3 regions of the Pseudomonas sp. AG1028 genome follow, and region 2 is predicted to be linked to each of the others. Evidence: predicted binding sites of a transcription regulator. Region 2 holds the regulator's gene; each other region holds the start of a gene.
What was found. The regulator sigma-54, encoded in region 2, starts transcription at its own class of promoters, with help from an activator protein. The targets are predictions, from matches to a motif close to ANTGGCATNNANNTTGCTNT.
Positions count from the first base shown of each region.

Region 1: a site for sigma-54 is predicted at 1,786-1,805, ahead of FB481_RS02485 (CmpA/NrtA family ABC transporter substrate-binding protein). Genes of this name have one in related genera too.
Region 3: a site for sigma-54 is predicted at 1,831-1,850, ahead of FB481_RS13745 (circularly permuted type 2 ATP-grasp protein). Genes of this name have one in related genera too.

Region 1 is NZ_VIVP01000001.1:543,360-546,634, reverse strand. Features, by position in the region: gene FB481_RS02490 (nitrate regulatory protein) at 110-1,417, shown strand; gene FB481_RS02485 (CmpA/NrtA family ABC transporter substrate-binding protein) at 1,939-3,261, shown strand; gene ntrB (nitrate ABC transporter permease) at 3,275-3,275, shown strand, end outside.
Region 2 is NZ_VIVP01000001.1:200,534-203,808, forward strand. Features, by position in the region: gene rapZ (RNase adapter RapZ) at 1-306, opposite strand, end outside; gene ptsN (PTS IIA-like nitrogen regulatory protein PtsN) at 323-787, opposite strand; gene hpf (ribosome hibernation-promoting factor, HPF/YfiA family) at 803-1,111, opposite strand; gene FB481_RS00860 (RNA polymerase factor sigma-54) at 1,200-2,708, opposite strand; gene lptB (LPS export ABC transporter ATP-binding protein) at 2,871-3,275, opposite strand, start outside.
Region 3 is NZ_VIVP01000007.1:240,454-243,728, reverse strand. Features, by position in the region: gene FB481_RS13755 (sensor histidine kinase) at 1-1,521, opposite strand, end outside; gene FB481_RS13750 (hypothetical protein) at 1,567-1,743, opposite strand; gene FB481_RS13745 (circularly permuted type 2 ATP-grasp protein) at 1,929-3,275, shown strand, end outside.

The DNA of each region.
Region 1 (3,275 bases), 340 kb from region 2:
TGGGGCCCGTTGTAGTGCATCGCTGCCTGCCCGCCTGGCTGCACCGCGCCAGAACTGGACTGTTATTTGCACCGTTGTGGTTCAACACTGCGACCAACAAGACGTTCCCATGCCTGATCACAAGATGCCCCCCACCCTGCGTTTCATGCTGGCCGCCCGCCGCTGCGAGCTGCACGGCCTGGAGAGCCTGTCCGTCACCTGCGAGCTGGTCACCCGGATCAGCCAACTGGTGCACCAGTTGCAGAAGGAGCGCGGCTACTCGAACGTCTACTTGGGCAACCGGACGGATCACTACCTGCACCAACTTGATGCGCACAGTGCAGGCTCTGCCGCCGTAGAGCGCGAGGTGCACGATTGTTTTCTATCCATGGACACCGCCCAGGCCAATGCCGCCGACCGCGCCCGACTGTTCAACCGCATCGCCTACGTGCTCCATGGCCTCGAAGAGTTGCCCGGGCTGCGTCGGCGCATCCGCGAGCGGCAGTTGTCCCCAAGGCAGGCGACCCAGGCCTTCACCCGCCTGATCGGTGGGCTGCTGGCGGTGGTTTTCGAGGCGGCCGACACCGCTGCCGACCCCGGCATCACCCGCGTGCTGGTGGCGCTGTTCAACTTCATGCAGGGCAAGGAACTCGCCGGCCAGGAACGCGCAGCCGGCGTCGAAGGGTTTTCCCGTGGGCATTTCGACGATGAATTGCAGGCCCGCCTGCTGCACCTGCAGGAAGGCCAGGAGCGCTGCTTCGACATCTTCGGCGAATTCGCCGACGCCGAGGCCAATGCCCTGTGGCAGCAGATTCTCGACACCGACACGGTTGCCCAGGTGATCAGCCTGCGCGGGGTCGCCAAGCGCACCTCGGCCATCGCCCAGGTGGATCCGGGTTTGTGCGAGCTGTGGTTCGACCTCAACACCAGGCGCATCGACGCCATGAAACAGGTGGAAAGCCACCTGACCCAGTGCCTGCTCGAACGCTGCCGCCGCAGCATCGCCGAAGCCCATGCCGACCTGGACAACCATCGCGCCCTGCTCGGCCGCGTGGCGCAGATGGATGCCGGCAGCGACCAGGCGCTGCTGTTCAGCGTGCACAGCAGCACCCTCGACACCGCGCCCCAGGACGCGGTGGGCAATCACCTGGCCCGCTCGGTACTGGATCTGTTGCACGAGCAGAATCAGCGCCTGCAGCAGGTCAGCGACGAACTGCAGGAAACTCGCGAAACCCTCAACGAACGCAAGCTGATCGAGCGCGCCAAGAAGCTGCTGATGACCGACTACGGCTTGAGCGAAGACGCAGCCTACGCCCGCCTGCGTCAATCGGCCATGGAGCGCAGCATGCGCCTGGTCGACGTCGCCCAGAGCTTGCTCAGTTTTGCGGCGCGCAAGGCCCAGGAAAAGCCGCGTAGCGACAAGGGCAAGCGCATCTGAACAGGCTCCGCGTAACGCCCCGTTTAACCGTAGCCCGTGGGGCATACGCTGCGCCCTGGTAGCCCGGCGCTGAGCGTAGCGATGCCCGGGAAGGGGTTTGCGCCACAAAGCCAGCGCCAATTCGGAATCCATCCTGGGTATCGCTTCGCTCAACCGCAGGCTAAGGGTCACCCTCCCATGCACCTGTGCCGCGCACCGCAGGTGACCGACGCCCCGCAGCTGTGCGGCACCGCAAGTCAGCCCCCTCAAACGCCAGCTCGCCAAAGCGCCTCAGCACCGACTGAAAAGCCTTCCCACTCAACCAGTTAACTCCGCGAACGCCACCTCTGCGAGCCGATTGCAAGCCGGCAAGGCGTGGCGCCGGCGCTGCTGGCATGCAACCTGCTATATCCCAAGCGAGAGGGCAGGCTCTGCCCCTCCACAATCCGAATTCCTGGACAACGGCGTCCACACTCGATGCAGCCCAGCGCTGCCATAAGTGTGACGCCGTTTTTTTATGCGTGCTTTTTGGGGAGAACGAGATGGACGACACGCCACGCGCCGCCGACGAAAAAACCGGCCTGCCACGCCGCACCTTCCTCAAGCAGTCCATGGGGCTGCTCGGCGGCGGCGCCTTGATGAGCATGCTGCCGGCGGGCCTGAGCAGCGCGGTCTGGGCGGCGGGAACCGATGGCCTGGAAACCACCAAGGCCAAGCTCGGCTTCATCGCGCTCACCGATGCCGCACCGCTGTTCGTCGCCGAGGAGCTCGGGCTGCTCGCCAAGCACGGCATGACCGACGTCGAGCTGCTCAAGCAATCTTCCTGGGGCACCACCCGCGACAACCTGGTACTCGGTGCCGGCAGTGGCGGCATCGATGGCGCTCACATCCTCACGCCAATGCCTTACCTGATGGCCGCCGGCAAGATCACCACCAACAATACGCCGCTGCCGATGGTCCTGCTGGCGCGCCTGAACCTCAACGGACAGGGCATCTCGATCAGCAAGGAATACCAGGACCTCAAACTCGGTACCGACGGCAGCGCCTTCAAACAGGCGATCGCCGCCAAGCAGGCCAAGGGCCAGAAGATCGCCGCGGCGATGACCTTCCCCGGCGGCACCCACGACCTGTGGCTGCGCTATTGGCTGGCCGCCGGCGGCATCGAGCCGAACAAGGATTTGCCGACCGTGGTCATCCCGCCACCGCAGATGGTCGCCAACATGAAGGTCGGCAGCATGGACGCCTTCTGCGTCGGCGAGCCATGGAACGCCCAGTTGATCAATCAGAACATCGGCTACAGCGCGGTGACCACCGGCGAGCTGTGGGCCAACCACCCGGAAAAGGCCCTGTCGCTGCGCGCCGACTACGTGAACGCCAACCCCAACGCGACCCGCGCCCTGCTCAAGGCGGTGATGGAGGCGCAGATGTTCTGCGAAGCGGCGGCGAACAAGGAACAAGTCGCGGAAATCTGCGCCAAGCGTCGCTGGATCGGCGCGCCTGCCAAGGACCTGCTGGCGCGCCTGCAGGGCAACTTCGATTACGGCAACGGCCGCGTGGTGGAAAACAGCCCGCATCTGATGCGCTTCTGGAGCGAGTTCGCCTCCTATCCGTTCCAGAGCCACGACCTGTGGTTCCTCACCGAAAACAAGCGTTGGGGCTACCTGCCGAAGGATTTCGACAGCCAGGCGCTGATAGACCAGGTCAACCGCGAGGACATCTGGCGTCAGGCGGCGGCCGAGCTGGGCGTGCCCGCCGAGCAGATTCCTCAAGGCAAATCCCGCGGCGTCGAGACCTTCTTCGACGGCAAGACCTTCGACCCACAAAACCCGCAAGCCTATCTCGACAGCCTGACTCTCAAGGCCTAACCGGAGAAACGCCA
Region 2 (3,275 bases):
TGAGAAACGCTTGAGCAGGGTTTCTTCGCTGGCGTCGAGGTACAGCACGTCGCACTGGATATTGCGTGAGCGGACCTCGTCTAGCAGTTCGGAGAAGCGCCTGAGCTGGCTGGGCAGGTTGCGCGCATCGATGGACACGGCCACTTGCGGATGCAGAAGTTCGGAATGGGGCAGTGCGCGTTCTGCCAGCTCGGGTAGCAGGCCGGCCGGCAGGTTGTCGATGCAATAGAAACCGTTGTCTTCGAGCACGTCGAGCGCCGTGCTCTTGCCCGAACCGGAGCGACCACTGACGATGATCAGGCGCATGGCTCACCCTCGCAGGCTATTGGCCGTTCTGGACGTCGACGACGGTCTGGTATAGGGATTCGCTGTCTTGAGCCTGGCGAAGCCGTTCGCGGACATCCTCGCGGTCGAACATGCTGGCGATCTGGCGCAGCAGCTCGAGGTGCTCGTCGGTGGCCGCTTCGGGTACCAGCAGCACGAAGAGCAGGTCGACAGGGGCGCCGTCGATGGCATCGAAGTCGACGGCAGTGCTCAGCTTGAGCAGCGCGCTAATCGGCGTACTGCAACCGGGCAGGCGGCAGTGGGGAATGGCGATGCCATTGCCGAAGCCGGTGGAGCCAAGCTTCTCGCGGGCAATCAGGCTTTCATAGATGATCTGGCCGTCGAGATCGGGCAGGTCACGCGCGATTACGCTGGCTATCTGTTCGAGGACACGCTTCTTGCTGCCGCCCGGCACGTTCACCAGGGAACGGCCGGGGGTCAGGATGGTTTCAAGTCGGATCATAGGAGAAGGACGAACTCAGCGGGCCATTGCGCCCTGCTGGCGATCGAGCTGTTTTTCCTTGTGCTTGATAAGTTGGCGATCGAGTTTGTCGGTGAGTAGATCGATGGCTGCGTACATGTCGTCGTGCTCGGCATTGGCCACCACTTCGCCTCCTGCGATGTGCAAGGTGGCTTCGACTTTCTGCTTGAGTTTCTCGACCTCCAGGATGACCTGCACATTGGTGATCTTGTCGAAGTGCCGCTCGAGGCGCTCGAGCTTCTCTTCGATGTAGCTGCGTAGTGCGTCTGTCACATCCAGCTGGTGTCCACTGATGTTGACTTGCATACCGCTTCTCCTTGTTGCCGTGTGTGAGTGGCGGGTATCGAACCCACCGCAGGAACACTGGGGCGTCGCTTTCGCTACAAGGGCTCCCTTACATCAGTCGCTTGCGTTCGCTCGAAGGCGCTATACCGAGCGATTCACGGTACTTGGCGACTGTGCGGCGCGCCACTTGAATGCCCTGTGCTTCCAGTAAACCAGCGATCTTGCTGTCGCTCAATGGCTTTTTCGCATTTTCCGCTGCGACCAGTTTTTTGATGATCGCGCGGATCGCGGTCGACGAACATTCGCCGCCTTCGGAGGTGCTGACGTGGCTGGAGAAGAAGTATTTCAGCTCGTAAATGCCACGCGGGGTATGCATGTATTTCTGGGTGGTGACGCGGGAGATGGTCGACTCGTGCATGCCCACCGCCTCGGCGATGTCGTGCAGCACGAGAGGCTTCATTGCTTCGTCGCCGTAGTCGAGGAAACCGCGCTGGTGTTCGACGATCTGCGTGGCGACCTTCATTAGGGTTTCGTTGCGGCTCTGCAGACTCTTGATGAACCAACGTGCTTCCTGCAACTGATTGCGCATGAAGGTGTTGTCGGCACTGGAGTCGGCGCGCTTCACGAAGCCGGCGTACTGGGCGTTGACGCGCAGGCGTGGCATGGCTTCCTGATTGAGCTCGACCAGCCAGCGGTCGTTGTGCTTGCGCACGATCACGTCCGGCACCACGTATTCCGGCTCGCTGGATTCGATCTGCGAGCCTGGGCGGGGGTTGAGGCTTTGGATCAGCTCAATGACCGGGCGCAGCTCATCTTCCTTGAGCTTCATGCGGCGCATCAGCTGGCTGTAGTCACGGTTGCCGAGCAGATCCAGGTAATCACTGGTCAGGCGCTGTGCTTCCTTGAGCCAGGGCGTGGAGGCAGGCAGCTGGCGCAGTTGCAGGAGCAGGCATTCGCGCAGATCCCGCGCACCGATTCCCGAGGGCTCGAACTGCTGGATGCGGCGCAGCACGGCTTCGACTTCATCCAGCTCGACGTCCAGCTCCGGATCGAAGGAGTCGACGATTTCCTCGAGAGTTTCTTCCAGGTAGCCTTGGTCGTTGATGCAGTCGATGATCGTGACGGCGATCAGGCGGTCCTTGTCGGACATGGGCGCGAGGTTGAGTTGCCAGAGCATGTGGCTCTGCAGGCTCTCACCTGAGGACGTACGGGTAGTGAAGTCCCATTCATCATCGTCGTTGCTGGGCAGACTGCTGGCGCTGGTCTGATAGATGTCTTCCCACGCCGTGTCGACCGGCAGCTCGTTGGGAATGCGCTCGCCCCATTCGCCGTCTTCCAGGTTGTCGACGGTTTGTGGGGCTTCCTGGAAGCTCGGCTCCTGAAAGGTTTCTTCCTGAGCAGCAGTCGCGGTGGCGCTTTCGGCGCCATCGGCCATCGGGTCGGAATTGTCGAAGTCTTCGCCTTCTTCCTGACGCTCCAGCATCGGGTTGGATTCCAGCGCCTCCTGGATTTCCTGTTGCAGGTCCAGGGTCGACAGTTGGAGCAGGCGAATGGCTTGTTGCAGCTGCGGTGTCATCGTCAGCTGCTGGCCCATTTTCAGGACTAGCGATGGTTTCATTGCAGACCTTATCCGGCGTCTGTACGTAATCCACGACAGGGCGACGAAGCGCCACTAGGAAGCAAATTATATGCCTGAGTCCGAGCGCTTTGCCTAGCCCTGTTACCATTTCGTTGCCGCCAGGGTAACGGGCCTTTGCAAAGGATCATGAGGAGCTGTCCGCTAGAGGCGGAATTCGTGGCCCAGATAGACTTCCTTGACTACCTGGTTGGCGAGAATCGCCTCTGAATCGCCTTCGGCGATCAGTTGACCATCATTGACGATGTAGGCGGTTTCGCAAATGTCCAGGGTTTCGCGCACGTTGTGATCGGTGATCAGCACGCCAATGCCTTTGGCCTTGAGGTGGTGAATGATCTGCTTGATGTCACCGACGGAAATCGGATCTACGCCAGCGAAGGGTTCGTCCAGCAGGATGAATTTTGGCGAGGTGGCCAGGGCGCGAGCGATTTCCACCCGGCGACGTTCACCGCCGGAGAGGCTCATGCCCAGGTTGTCGCGAATGTGGGTGATGTGGAATTCCTGCAGCAGGCCTTCGAGCTCCTGCAACCGCTGCTCGCGGTTCAGGTC
Region 3 (3,275 bases), on a different contig from region 2:
GCAGGCTTCGGCGGCGCTGTCTTCCTCGGGGCTGGAGTCGGTGAACACCGAAACCAGAGTGAACACCAGCACGTTGATGGCCAGCGAGGCGATGGCTGCCATGTGCCAGCTGCTGTCGTCGAGCACGTAGACCAGATCCAGCACCGGCACGTACAGGCCGGGCAGGGTGCCGATCAGCGGCAGCAGCATGCTCACCGACCACACCGCGATGCCAGCCAGCAAGCCGGCGATAAAACCGCGGCGGTTGGCGGTCGGCCAGTACAGCACCGAGAGCACGCCGGGCAGGAACTGCAGGGTGGCGACGAAGGAGACTATGCCCAGGTTGGCCATGTCCTGCTGGGCGTCGAGCAGGGTGTAGAAGGCGTAGCTGGCCAGGATGATGGCGACGATCAGCGCGCGGCGCGTCCACTTCAGCCAACGGTAGATGTTGCCTTCGGCCGGCGGCTGGTAGAGCGGCAGCACCACGTGGTTGAGCAGCATGCCGGACAGCGCCAGGGTGGTGACGATGATCAGCCCGCTGGAGGCCGACAGACCGCCGATGTAGGCGATCAGCACCAGCGCCGGGCTCTCCACTGCCAAGCCCAGGCCCAGGGTGAAATACTCCGGGCTGGTGGTCGAGCCCAGGCGCAGTCCGGCCCACAGCACCAGCGGCACGGCCAGGCTCATCAGCAGCAGGAACAGTGGCAGGCCCCAGCTGGCGCTGACCAGCGCGCGCGGGTTGAGGTTCTCGGTAAAGGTCATGTGGTACATGTGCGGCATGACGATGGCCGAAGCGAAGAACACCAGCAGCAGGGTGCGCCACGGGCCTTCCTGCAGCGGCGTATGCAGGCTGGAGAGCGCGGTCTGGTTGAGCACCAGCCATTGCTCCAGATCGCGCGGGCCGTCGAACACGGCATACAGCGCGTACAGGCCGATGGCGCCCATAGCCACCAGCTTGACCACCGACTCGAAGGCGATGGCGAACACTAGGCCTTCGTGCTTCTCCCGAGTGGCCAGATGGCGCGCGCCGAACAGAATGGTCACCAGGATGAACAGCCCGCAGAACGCCAGGGCGATCTGTGGCTGCACCGTCTCACGCGTGAGGATGCCGATGGCGTCGGTCACCGCCTGGATTTGCAGGGCCAGCAGCGGCAGCACGGCGACCAGCATGCACAGGGTGCTCAGCGCACCGGCCCAGGTGCTGCGAAAGCGGAAGGCGAACAGGTCGGCCAGCGACGACAGCTGATAGGTGCGGGTAATGCGCAGGATCGGGTAGAGCAGGACCGGGGCGAGCAGAAAGGCGCCGGTCACGCCCAGGTAGCTGGCCAGAAAGCCATAACCGTACTGATAGGCCAGACCGACGCTGCCATAGAAGGCCCAGGCGCTGGCGTACACGCCCAGCGACAGGGTGTAGGTCAGCGGGTGACGGATGAAACGACGTGGGATCAGCCCACGGTCGGCGCACCAGGCGACCGCGAAGAGGACCAGCAGGTAGGCGGCGCTGATCAGCATCAGCCCGCTGAGGCTAAAGCTCATCGGCATTCTCGGCTTGGCGCGTCAGGGGAGGCGGCGGGTTGGCGCATGGGCTCAGAGCTCGTCAGCATCGCGCTGGCTCTGCAGGACGAAGGTCACCACGATGAGGATCAGCCACAGCATGTAGGGGCGGTACCAGGCACCGTTGGGGTCGATCCACCAGTCCATGATGGCAGGCGAGAACAGGTAGATGCCGACTACCAGAATCAGAACCAATCGATAGATATACATGCCGCGTCTCGCTACTGAGTGTGGCGATGGTAACGGAAGCGCGGGGCGCTGGCGAAGGGGCATCGTTCGGCTGGCGCGTGGCGCAGCGCTGGCGCATATCTTGCTGGCTGATCAATGCCCATAGCGGCTACGCTTTTACCGCGCGTGGCGTTGCCGCGCCATCTACGCACTGCATTGGAATCTTCATGCCTGATCTGCTTGCCGGATACCTGCCTGACGGGGCGGCCTACGACGAACTGCTCGACCGCCAGGGGCAGGTGCGCCCGCACTGGCGGCCGGTGCTGAGCCAGCTGCGCCGCAACACGCCCGCGCAGTTGCAGCAGCGCCAGGCAATGGTGACCCGGCAGATCCAGGCCAACGGTGTTACCTACAACGTTTATGCCGATCCCGATGGCGCCGACCGCCCCTGGGAACTGGACCTGTTGCCAAACCTGATACCGGCGGCCGAATGGCAGACCATCGCCGCCGGCGTGGCACAGCGCGCGGGCCTACTCAACAAGGTGCTGGCTGATCTCTACGGCCCCCAGCATTTGCTGGCTGAAGGGCTGCTGCCGCCGGAACTGGTGTTCGGGCACGAGAGTTTTCTGTGGCCGTGCCAGGGCGTGCAGCCGCCCGGCAGCACTTTTCTGCATCTGTATGCGGTGGACCTGGCCCGTTCGGCAGACGGTCGCTGGCAGGTGGTCGCCGATCGCACCCAGGCGCCGGCCGGTGCCGGCTTCGCCTTGGAGAACCGGCAGATCATTTCGCGGGCCTTTCCCGAGCTGTACCGCGATCTTGGCGTGCAGCACCTGGCCGGTTTCTTCCGCACTCTGCAGGATACTCTGACCAGCCAGGCGCCGGCCGGTAACGACACGCCGCTGGTGGTGGTGCTGACCGCCGGGCGTTTCAACGAAAGCTACTTCGAGCACCTGTACCTGGCGCGCCAGCTCGGCTACCCACTGGTGGAAGGCAGCGACCTGACCGTGCGCGACGCCACGCTCTACCTCAAGACCCTTGCCGGCTTGCAACGCGTGCATGCGGTGTTGCGCCGGCTGGATGATGATTTCTGCGATCCCCTGGAGCTGCGCAGCGATTCGGCGCTCGGCGTGCCCGGGCTGCTGGAAGTGGTACGCCAGGGGCGCGTGCTGGTGGCCAATGCCCTGGGCTCCGGCCTGCTGGAGTCGCCCGGGTTGAGCGGCTTTCTGCCGGCGGTCAGCGAGCGTTTGCTCGGCGAGCCGCTGCTGTTGCCTGGTATCGACAGTGCCTGGTGCGGCGAGCCGCCGGTGCTGGCCAAGGTGCTGGAAGACTTGCCGAATTGGTTGATCCGGCCCTGTTCAGCAGCCCAGCGCTTGGCGCAGGGCCGCAATCCCGATGCCGAGCACCTGCGCCAGCAACCGGAGGCCTACGTTGCCCAGGCTTCCGTGCAGCTGTCCCGGGCACCGGTGTGGTTCGGTGAGGCCGGTGTGCAGCCACGTGTCATCGGCATGCGCGTGTTCGCCGTGGCCAGTGGCGACGGCTACCGGGTGATGCCAGGCGGCCTGACCCGTGCGGCC